3 regions of the Geobacillus sp. C56-T3 genome follow, and region 1 is predicted to be linked to each of the others. Evidence: riboswitches for the same ligand, from Rfam matches in the RefSeq annotation. Region 1 holds a riboswitch; each other region holds the start of a gene.
The links. Region 1 has a riboswitch for S-adenosylmethionine ahead of GC56T3_RS13935 (methionine biosynthesis PLP-dependent protein). Riboswitches for the same ligand answer to the same signal wherever they lie in the genome.
Positions count from the first base shown of each region.

Region 2: it holds a riboswitch for S-adenosylmethionine, as region 1 does, so the genes downstream of both, metK (methionine adenosyltransferase) here and GC56T3_RS13935 (methionine biosynthesis PLP-dependent protein) in region 1, are expected to answer to the same signal.
Region 3: it holds a riboswitch for S-adenosylmethionine, as region 1 does, so the genes downstream of both, GC56T3_RS02775 (methionine ABC transporter ATP-binding protein) here and GC56T3_RS13935 (methionine biosynthesis PLP-dependent protein) in region 1, are expected to answer to the same signal.

Region 1 is NC_014206.1:2,831,297-2,834,570, forward strand. It holds gene metC (cystathionine beta-lyase) at 1-754, opposite strand, end outside; gene GC56T3_RS13935 (methionine biosynthesis PLP-dependent protein) at 758-1,861, opposite strand; SAM riboswitch class I at 2,063-2,173, opposite strand; gene GC56T3_RS13940 (esterase family protein) at 2,361-3,089, shown strand; gene GC56T3_RS13945 (YjcG family protein) at 3,189-3,274, shown strand, end outside.
Region 2 is NC_014206.1:689,329-692,602, reverse strand. It holds gene GC56T3_RS03605 (gamma carbonic anhydrase family protein) at 1-411, shown strand, start outside; gene metK (methionine adenosyltransferase) at 434-1,645, opposite strand; SAM riboswitch class I at 1,775-1,889, opposite strand; gene pckA (phosphoenolpyruvate carboxykinase (ATP)) at 2,108-3,274, shown strand, end outside.
Region 3 is NC_014206.1:537,935-541,208, reverse strand. It holds gene GC56T3_RS02780 (methionine ABC transporter permease) at 1-536, opposite strand, end outside; gene GC56T3_RS02775 (methionine ABC transporter ATP-binding protein) at 526-1,554, opposite strand; SAM riboswitch class I at 1,642-1,751, opposite strand; gene GC56T3_RS02770 (hypothetical protein) at 1,825-2,172, opposite strand; gene GC56T3_RS02765 (thioredoxin family protein) at 2,319-2,636, opposite strand; gene GC56T3_RS02760 (toprim domain-containing protein) at 2,633-2,992, opposite strand; gene GC56T3_RS02755 (YusG family protein) at 3,091-3,274, opposite strand, start outside.

The DNA.
Region 1 (3,274 bases):
GAACGTGGAGCGTTTTTAATCCCCGCAGCACAAGCCACGCATCTTGGACGCCAAGGACGGCGCCAAACGCGTTTTGCAGTTTGTACAATTCTTTTCCCAATTCTTCATCTTTCACCACCGCCAATCCTGCGACGACGTCGCTATGGCCGGCTAAAAATTTCGTGGCGCTGTGAAGGACGACATCGACTCCAAGATCAAGCGGCCGCTGCAGCGCCGGCGTCATGAACGTATTATCCAAGAATGTCAAACAGCCATGCGCCTTCGCCAACTTGACGACGCCTTGAATATCGGTCACTTTTAACAATGGATTGGACGGCGTTTCCATATAAATGACTTTCGTGTTCGGCCGGATGTTTTCCGCCACTGCGTTTAAATCGGTCATATCGACAAACGTATATTCAATGCCAAAGCGGCCGAGCACCTCCGTAACCATCCGGTACGTGCCGCCATAGACGTCTTCGGTCACAAGCACGTGGTCGCCTTTTGAGAGAAGCAAAAACGCCGTTGAAATAGCCGCCATACCAGAGGCGAACGCAAACCCGCGCGTTCCGCCTTCTAACGCCGCGATCGTTTCCTCAAGCGCCTCGCGCGTCGGGTTGCTGGAGCGGCTGTAGTCGTATTTGCCGAATGAATCGAAATCGAACTGATGGAACGTGGAGGCGTGCTGGATCGGCACGCTCACCGCCCCCGTTTCGCGGTCGACTTTCCATTCGTTATGGAGCAGTTTCGTCGAAAACGCCCATTCCTGTTCCATCGCTTACACCTCTTTCATGTTTTTCAATGCCTGCGCCAAATCGGCGATCAAATCGTCAGCGTGCTCAATGCCGACCGAGAAACGGAGCAGCCGGTTGCAAATACCGTTTTGGATGCGGATTTCCTCAGGAATGTCCGCATGCGTCTGCGTCGCCGGGTACGTAATAAAGCTTTCGACTCCGCCCAGGCTTTCCGCGAACGTAATGAGGCGCAAGCTTTTTAAAAACCCGTTCACCCACTTTTCATCGGCAATCCGGAACGACAGCATCCCGCCTCTCCCCGGATACAACACATCGGTGACATCTTCATGTTCGCGCAAAAAGCCGCTGATGCGCCTGGCGTTTTCTTCATGCTGGCGCATCCGCAGCGCCAGCGTTTTCATCCCGCGAATCAACAGCCACGAATCAAACGGCGACAAAACCGCGCCGATGGCGTTCTGATACTCGGCCAGGCGCTGACAGAGCTCCTCGCCCTTGGCGACGACAAGGCCAGCCAACACGTCGTTATGGCCGCCTAAATATTTCGTGGCGCTGTGGATGACAATATCGGCGCCTTGTTCGATCGGGCGTTGAAGCACCGGTGTATAAAACGTGTTGTCAACGATCAACAAAAGCCCATGCCGCTTGGCGAACTCGGAGACAGCGCGGATATCGGTCTCATGCATAAGCGGGTTCGTCGGTGTTTCCAGGAAAATCGCTTTCGTTTTTTCGGTGATACACGCTTCCACCTCAGCGAGATCAGTAAAATCGACATAATGGAATCCAAGACCGTACTTGCGCCAGCCGCGCTCAAACAGGCGGTACGTGCCGCCGTAAAGGTCGGCCGATACGAGAAACTCGTCTCCGCTCTCAAACAAGGCGAGCACCGTCTGAATGGCGGCCATGCCGGAGCTGAACGCATAGCCTTGGTCGCCGCCTTCCAGTCTCGCGATCGCTTCTTCGACGATTTTGCGCGTCGGGTTGCCGGTGCGGATGTAGTCAAACCCGGTCGACTCTCCGATGCCGGCATGGCGGTAGGCGGTGGAAAAATAAACCGGCGGGTTGACCGTCCCCGTCACTGTTTCGCTCCGGTTGCCAATTTGCGCTAACAACGTCTCCAGTTTCTCCATCTCATCTCTCTCCTTCTGCTGAAAATTCCATCATGGATCAACGGCCGACTACTTGACGCCCAATGAAGCGCCGCTGTCTGTCGGGCAACGGCCGAGCGCCTTGGTCCTAGACCGCCTCGCGGTTGATGGGAGCGGCCGCTTGAGTAAATAAAAAAAGTCTTCTAAGAAGAAGACTTTTCCATACGCACATGGTCATGCTTCTTCTTATCTGCCGAATTGAATGCTCAATTCGCTGGATTTAGCACCTGGCCGCCGGGCGGCTGGTTGCTGAAGCTTCATTGGGCCAGTTCCCTCCGCTTCTCTTGATAAGAATGAGACGCGTATTCAATTTTTCTAATTTTAATAAAAAATGTAGCGCATTCCCCCCGTTTTTGCAAGCCATTTTTTTGTGAATGGCACGATTCGGCAAATTCGCAAAAAATTCGAGCCCTTCGTTAACATCTTTTGGCGCAAATATGTTACAATAACAGATGAACTTACGCTTTCATGGAGGATGGTCATGGCGACAGCAACAGGAACGATGCGCGACTGCAAGTTGTACAGCGGAGAGCTGCAAGAAGAAATCGAACTGCTCGTCTACTTGCCAAGCAATTTTTCGCCGCTTTACAAATATTCTTTATTAATCGCGCAAGATGGCAAAGATTATTTTATGTATGGAAAAATGAAAACCGTCATCGAAACGCTGATGGCAGAAGGAACAATCGACCGGACGATCGTCGTCGGCATCCCGTATCGGAACGTCAACGACCGCTACGAGAAATACCACCCGGAAGGCCGAAAGCACGAAGCATACCTTCGTTTTTTAGCCCATGAACTCGTCCCGTTTTTGGACCGCGAACTGCCGACATACCAAATGGGCAAAGGCCGGGCGCTGATCGGCGATTCGCTCGGCGGAACGGTGTCGCTTCTAGCCGGGTTGTTGTATCCGCATACATTTGGGAAAATCGCCATGCAGTCCCCCTATATCGATGACTCGGTATTGGCGCGCATCCGCTCATTCCGCGATCCATCGCTCCTTTCGCTTTACCATTCTGTTGGCACAGAGGAAACAGCGGTGAAAACGACGGATGGCCATGTGCGCGATTTTATCACCCCGAATCGAATGGCGCGGGACTTGTTTATGGAAAAACGGTTTGCTTATACGTACCATGAGTTCGAAGGCGGTCATGCGTGGACGTATTGGCAGCCGGATGTACCCCGGGCCGTAGCCGCTGTTTTATCGTTATAGGACAAAACGGAGCAACTTCAAAGATGTCGAAGCCGCCGCATTCAATTCCGTGCGTTTCCTGCGCGTGGAAAAAGAACTGGTTCAAGGAGGGAAAACAAAATGAAGTACGGCATTGTGATCTTTCCGCCAAAACGGATTCAGGACTTCGCCAACTCGTACCGGAAACGGTACGACAGCCATTACGC
Region 2 (3,274 bases), 1.5 Mb from region 1:
GCGCCAACGGTGATTGGCAACCGGGTCAATATTCAAGATAACTCAATTTTGCATCAAAGTCCAAACAATCCGCTTATCATTGAAGACGGTGTAACAGTCGGCCATCAAGTCATTTTGCACAGCGCCATCGTTCGCAAAAACGCGCTCATCGGCATGGGCTCGATCATTTTGGACCGCGCGGAAATCGGGGAAGGCGCGTTTATCGGCGCCGGCAGTTTAGTGCCGCCGGGCAAAAAAATTCCGCCCAACACGCTCGCCCTCGGCCGGCCGGCGAAAGTCGTCCGCGAACTGACGGAAGACGACATCCGCGAAATGGAGCGCATACGCCGCGAATATGTCGAGAAAGGGCAGTATTACAAAGCGCTGCAGCAACAGCGGACATCGTGCGCCAACAAAAAAGAGCTGCCGTGATCAGGCAGCTCTTTTTCTTTCATCACTTGTCCGCCAACGCCAGCGCTTGTTCTTTCAACAAGGCGGCTTTGTCGGTGCGCTCCCACGGCAGGTCGATGTCCGTACGCCCAAAATGGCCGTAAGCAGCCGTCTGTTTGTAAATCGGGCGGCGAAGGTCGAGCATTTTGATGATGCCCGCCGGGCGGAGATCGAAGTTGTTGCGCACGACCTCAATCAAAATGTCTTCCGACACTTTGCCGGTGCCGAACGTATCGATCGAAATCGAAACTGGGCGGGCGACGCCGATCGCGTAGGCAAGCTGCACTTCGCATTTGTCGGCCAGTCCTGCCGCGACGATGTTTTTCGCGACATAGCGGGCCGCATACGCCGCCGAGCGGTCGACTTTCGTCGGATCTTTGCCCGAGAACGCGCCACCGCCGTGGCGGGCGTAGCCGCCGTACGTATCGACGATGATTTTGCGCCCCGTCAACCCGGCATCCCCTTGCGGACCGCCGATGACAAACCGTCCTGTCGGGTTGATGAAATATTTCGTGTTCTCATCAAGCAGCTCCGCGGGCACGACCGGCTTGATGACCTGTTCTTTAATGTCGCGCTGGATTTGCTCTTGCGTAATTTCCGGATGGTGCTGCGCGGAAACGACGATCGTATCGACGCGCACCGGTTTGCCGTTTTCATCGTATTCGATCGTCACTTGCGTTTTCCCGTCCGGCCGCAAGTACGGCAAGACGTCCGTTTTGCGCACTTCCGCCAATCGGCGCGCCAAGCGGTGCGCAAGCGAAATCGGCAGCGGCATCAATTCTTCCGTCTCATTGCAGGCGAACCCAAACATCAATCCTTGGTCGCCGGCGCCAATCGCTTCAATTTCCTCGTCAGTCATCTGACCTTCGCGCGCCTCAAGCGCCCGGTCCACCCCCATCGCAATGTCCGGCGATTGTTCGTCAATCGACGTCAGCACCGCGCACGTATCGGCGTCAAATCCGTATTTGGCGCGCGTGTAGCCGATCTCCCGGACCGTATCGCGGACGATGCGCGGAATGTCCACGTATGTTGATGTCGTGATTTCCCCGCTCACGAGCACCAGCCCGGTCGTGACGCTCGTTTCGCAGGCGACGCGGGCGTTCGGATCTTTTTCCAAAATGGCATCCAAAATGGCGTCAGAAATTTGGTCGCAAATTTTATCCGGATGTCCTTCCGTCACAGACTCTGAAGTAAACAAGCGGCGTTTGGCTGACATTCGGTTTGTTTCCTCCTCTTGGCATAATGTGGCGACACGGAACTCATTTCCCTTTTTCCCTTCGCAATATAAAAAACCTTTCCTGTAACGGCTGAGGAAAGGTCATGGCAATCGTATTGCTTCCTTTCACTCTTATCGTTCAAGGACTGCGCCTTGCCACAGGTTAGCACCATTTCACACATGTACAGTTGTGACGGTTGCTGGGCTTCATCGGGCCTGTCCCTCCACCGGCTCGGGATAAGAGTATCCGTTCAATGACTTATCTTATCGCAATGGAATCGGCAAAGTCAACTATCAAAATTCATTTTTTATCATTTCCAGCCGCGAAAATTCTTTCCTCAAGGAAATCGACACATTGGGCAAAATAAAGTTTGAAAAACCCACACAATTAGTATGGACTATTAATAAAAATGTGTTATACTATTTTCAAGAGTGATTTCAAAAAGAAGGCAGGTTTTGAATATGGGGATCGCAAACATGACGAATAAGCTTGATGTATTGCTGCAAAAACCGTACGTGCATCATCAACTGTCCGTCGCCGAGCTCGTCGAGAAAGTCCTGCAACGGAACGAAGGACGGCTGACGCACACCGGAGCCGTCGCGGTGACAACCGGCAAGTACACAGGGCGGTCGCCGAAAGACAAATACATCGTCGAAGAACCGTCAACGAAGCAAACGATCGACTGGGGAGCGGTCAACCAGCCGATGTCTCCGGAGACGTTTGATAAACTGTACGACAAAGTGCTCGACTATTTAATGAAGAAAGATGAACTGTTCGTGTTTAAAGGCTTTGCCGGCGCCGATCCGAAATACCGGCTGCCGATTCAAGTCGTCAACGAATTCGCCTGGCACAACTTGTTCGTCCATCAGCTGTTCATTCGGCCGAACGCCGAAGAGCTCGCTGCGCATGAGCCGCAATTCACCGTCATTTGCGCGCCGAACTTTAAAGCCGACCCGAAAGTCGACGGCACGCGCTCGGAAGCGTTCATCATCATCTCGTTTGAACGGCGCACCGTGTTGATCGGCGGCACCGAGTATGCCGGCGAAATGAAAAAATCGATTTTCTCGGTGATGAACTATTTGCTGCCGGAACAAGGCATCCTGCCGATGCACTGCTCGGCCAACGTCGGCCAGGAAGGGGACGTCGCCCTCTTTTTCGGCTTGTCGGGAACGGGAAAAACGACGCTCTCGACCGACCCGAACCGCCGCTTGATCGGCGATGATGAACACGGCTGGTCAAGCCGCGGCATTTTCAACATCGAAGGCGGCTGCTATGCGAAATGCATCAACCTATCGCGCGAGAAAGAGCCGCAAATTTTTGACGCCATCGGCTTCGGCGCGGTGCTCGAAAACGTCGTCCTCGATGACGCGACGCGGGTGCCGAATTACGACGACGGCACGCTGACGGAAAACACGCGCGCCGCCTACCCGCTTCAGGCGATCCAAAACATCATCGACCCTAGCGTCGCCGGCCATCCGTCCACGATCGTGTTTTTGACGGCTGATGCGTTCGGCGTCCTGCCGCCGATCAGCAAGCTGACGCGCGAACAAGCGATGTACCATTTCTTAAGCGGCTACACAAGCAAACTCGCCGGCACCGAACGCGGCGTCACCGAACCGGAAGCAACG
Region 3 (3,274 bases), 1.4 Mb from region 1:
TTCCCAAGCCCGCCGGCGCCGATGGCTCCAGCCATCGCTGTATAGCTGACGAGCGACACCGCCGTCACCGTAATGCCGGAGACAAGCGCCGGCAATGACTCCGGCAGCAGCACTTTCCAAATGATCGTCCACGTTGAGGCGCCCATCGCTTGGGCTGCTTCGATGACGCCTTTATCAATTTCGCGAAGAGCGATTTCGACCATGCGGGCGTAAAACGGCGCGGCCCCAATGACCAGAGCCGGCAGCGCCGCATTGGCGCCAAGCATCGTCCCGACGAGCCATGTTGTAAACGGAATGAGCAAAATGATCAAAATAATAAACGGAATGGAGCGGAAAATGTTCACAAACGCCGCAATCACTGTATTGACAAACCGGTTTTCCCATAGGTTGCCCTTCGCTGTCAAAAATAGAAGCAAGCCAAGAACGATTCCGAGGACGAAAGTGGCCGCCACCGCCACTCCCGTCATATACAGCGTCTCGACCGTCGCCGCCCACATCGTCTCCCATTGCACGTTCGGCAGGAGGTTAGCGAGCATCGTGAATCACCTCCACCGCCACTTGCTGGCGTTGAATATAGTCAAGCGCCCGGTCGATTTCATCCCTCGCCCCGTCGAGGTGCACGAACAGCACCCCATAGGCGCCTTGATGGGTTTGCGAAATTTTCCCTTGCAAAATGTTGACATCGACGGCAAACTGGCGCACCACTTCGGTGATGAGCGGCTTTCCGGCGGCCGCGCCGACGAACGTCAGCTGCGCGATCAGCCCGCTCGGGTATTGGCCAAACAAATGGGAAATCGCCTCTTCCGTCTCCTCGGGCTCGATCAGCTGCTTGACAAACCGTTTCGTAATCGGTTGCTGCGGGTTGCGGAACACATGCAACACTTCGCCTTGCTCGACGATTCGGCCGCTTTCCATCACCGCAACGCGGTCGCAAATTTTGCGGATGACGTGCATTTCATGGGTGATCAGCACAATCGTCAGCCCAAGACGCTTGTTGATGTCAACGAGCAAGTCCAAAATCGCATCAGTCGTCTGCGGGTCCAACGCCGATGTCGCCTCGTCGCACAGCAAGACTTTCGGGTTGTTGGCGAGCGCCCGGGCGATGCCGACCCGCTGCTTTTGCCCGCCGCTCAGCTGCGACGGGTAGGCATCCTCGCGCCCGGAAAGGCCGACAAGCTCGATCAATTCATCCACCCGCTTGTTCCGCTCCTCTTTCGGGACGCCGGCAATTTCAAGCGGAAAGGCAATGTTTTCCCTGACTGTGCGAGACCAAAGCAAGTTGAAATGCTGGAAAATCATCCCGATTTCTTGGCGCGCCTTGCGCAGCTCCCGACCTTTCACGCGCGTCATATCGCGCCCGGCGACGACCACCCGGCCGCTCGTCGGCTTCTCGAGCCCATTGAGCAAGCGGATGAGCGTGCTTTTCCCCGCGCCGCTGTAGCCGATAATGCCGAAAATTTCCCCTTCGCGAATCTCAAGCGACACATTGTCGACAGCCGTGACCGAACCGTTGGCCGCCTGATAGATTTTCGTCACTTGTTCGAGTGTAATCATCGTTTCACCTTCCTCCCCAAGCGGCAGAGCGCAAAAAGAAAACCTTTCTGCCCGCAGAGAACAGAAAGGTATCGTGCACCATTCCGTCTCTTATCTCTCAAAGCAGGCCGCTTTGTGTGAATTGGCACCATTTCAGCAGATGCGCTGACGGTTGCCGGGCTTCATTGGGCACATCCCTCCACCTCTCTTGATAAGAGCGCAACAATCGCCTATTCAATTGATTACGAGTGTGATTGTATCATTGTCTGTCGAATCGTGTCAACATCTTTTTTATCCGACGTGCCGATACGGCTTGGCCAAATGGAGGAGCGACTCGAGCAGCAACATATGGCGGAAGCTTCCTGACACGTGCACTTCTTGCAGCCGGACGAGCTGCTGCAGCTTCAGTTCGCCGTTCAGCAGGGACGCGAGCGCCTCTTTGGAGCCGCGCACCGTCAATGTTTTCCGTTCATCGTTTTCCATCCCTCTAGCGGCTGATTCCTTGCCGATCAACAGCAAGGCGGTTTCGTCATCGCTTTCAAACCGAACATATAGCTGCTCATCCGGCAAAATCGGCACCAAATGGCGCAACACTTGCATCCGTTCCACGAACTGCCCGACTAATTCACGCATTTCCATGGATATCCCCTCCCCCATTTTTATTTTTTTCACTTCCACCTGAAGAGGAGAAATCCTTCACAAAAATCTCGACAACCCGTTGACGAACGAGCGCCGTTTTTGTCATTTCCCAAGAAATGTGTCAAACAGCGTCAAAAAAAGGCGAATCATCGGGGCGGCAAGCAGGCTTGAATCACTTCGTACAAATACGGAACGGAATGAAAGGCATACCACTTGCCTGCGATCGTTCCGTCCCTAAAAAGAAGCAGGCAAGGAACGCTTTCAATTTTCCACGCAACGGCCTGCTCAGGGATATAGTTGATGTCCGTTTCGTAAAACGGCAGCGCCGGAAACAACTGCTCCACCACCGTGAGCATCCGCCGAGCCAGCTGGCACGTGCCGCACAGCGGTGTATACAAATAAAGGGCCAGAAGCGGCTCGACTTCCACCACTCGCTTGACATCGTTTCGGTCGATCGCTTTCACTCGCCTCTCCCTCTCATCAGCAATTCGATGCGGACGTCGAAACGAGCGCGCAACAACACTTGCGCCAAGTGCCAAGGCGGAGCAGTCGCCACTTCGCGATACGCCCGGTCAATGTAAAGATGCTCCGCCTCTGGAAACATGCGGCGAAACTGCCGGCGCAATTTTTCCCCCGCCTCATCGGCATCGGCCAAGACGTATACATCGCATCCTTCCAGCTCATCAGCCAGCTCCTCAAGGCGCGCATCACTGATCGTGCCGTTTGTGCAGACGATGACGACTGGTTCGTTCAGCACCGCCGCCACTTTTTGCTTGTCTGATCGCCCTTCGACGATGATCACTTTTTCCACGCGTCGCATGTCCGACCCACCTAACTTCAAATGAGGATACTATTATTGTATGTCTTGCGCCGGCCAAATGTTGAAAATGAAAAGCAACGGCCATCCACCGTTGCCTTTCAACACCAGCCCGCTTCCCCGTCGCAATCGACATATTTTTGGTCCGGCTCAACGGTAGCGGTCACCTGTTTGTAAATTCTTCCGTTTTGTTCGGTATACCCATTTTTCAACGGGACGGCCGCCGGAAGCGGAAGGCGCCCGATGAGCTCTCCTTCCTCGTACAGCTCCAGCGAGCGGCCGTTC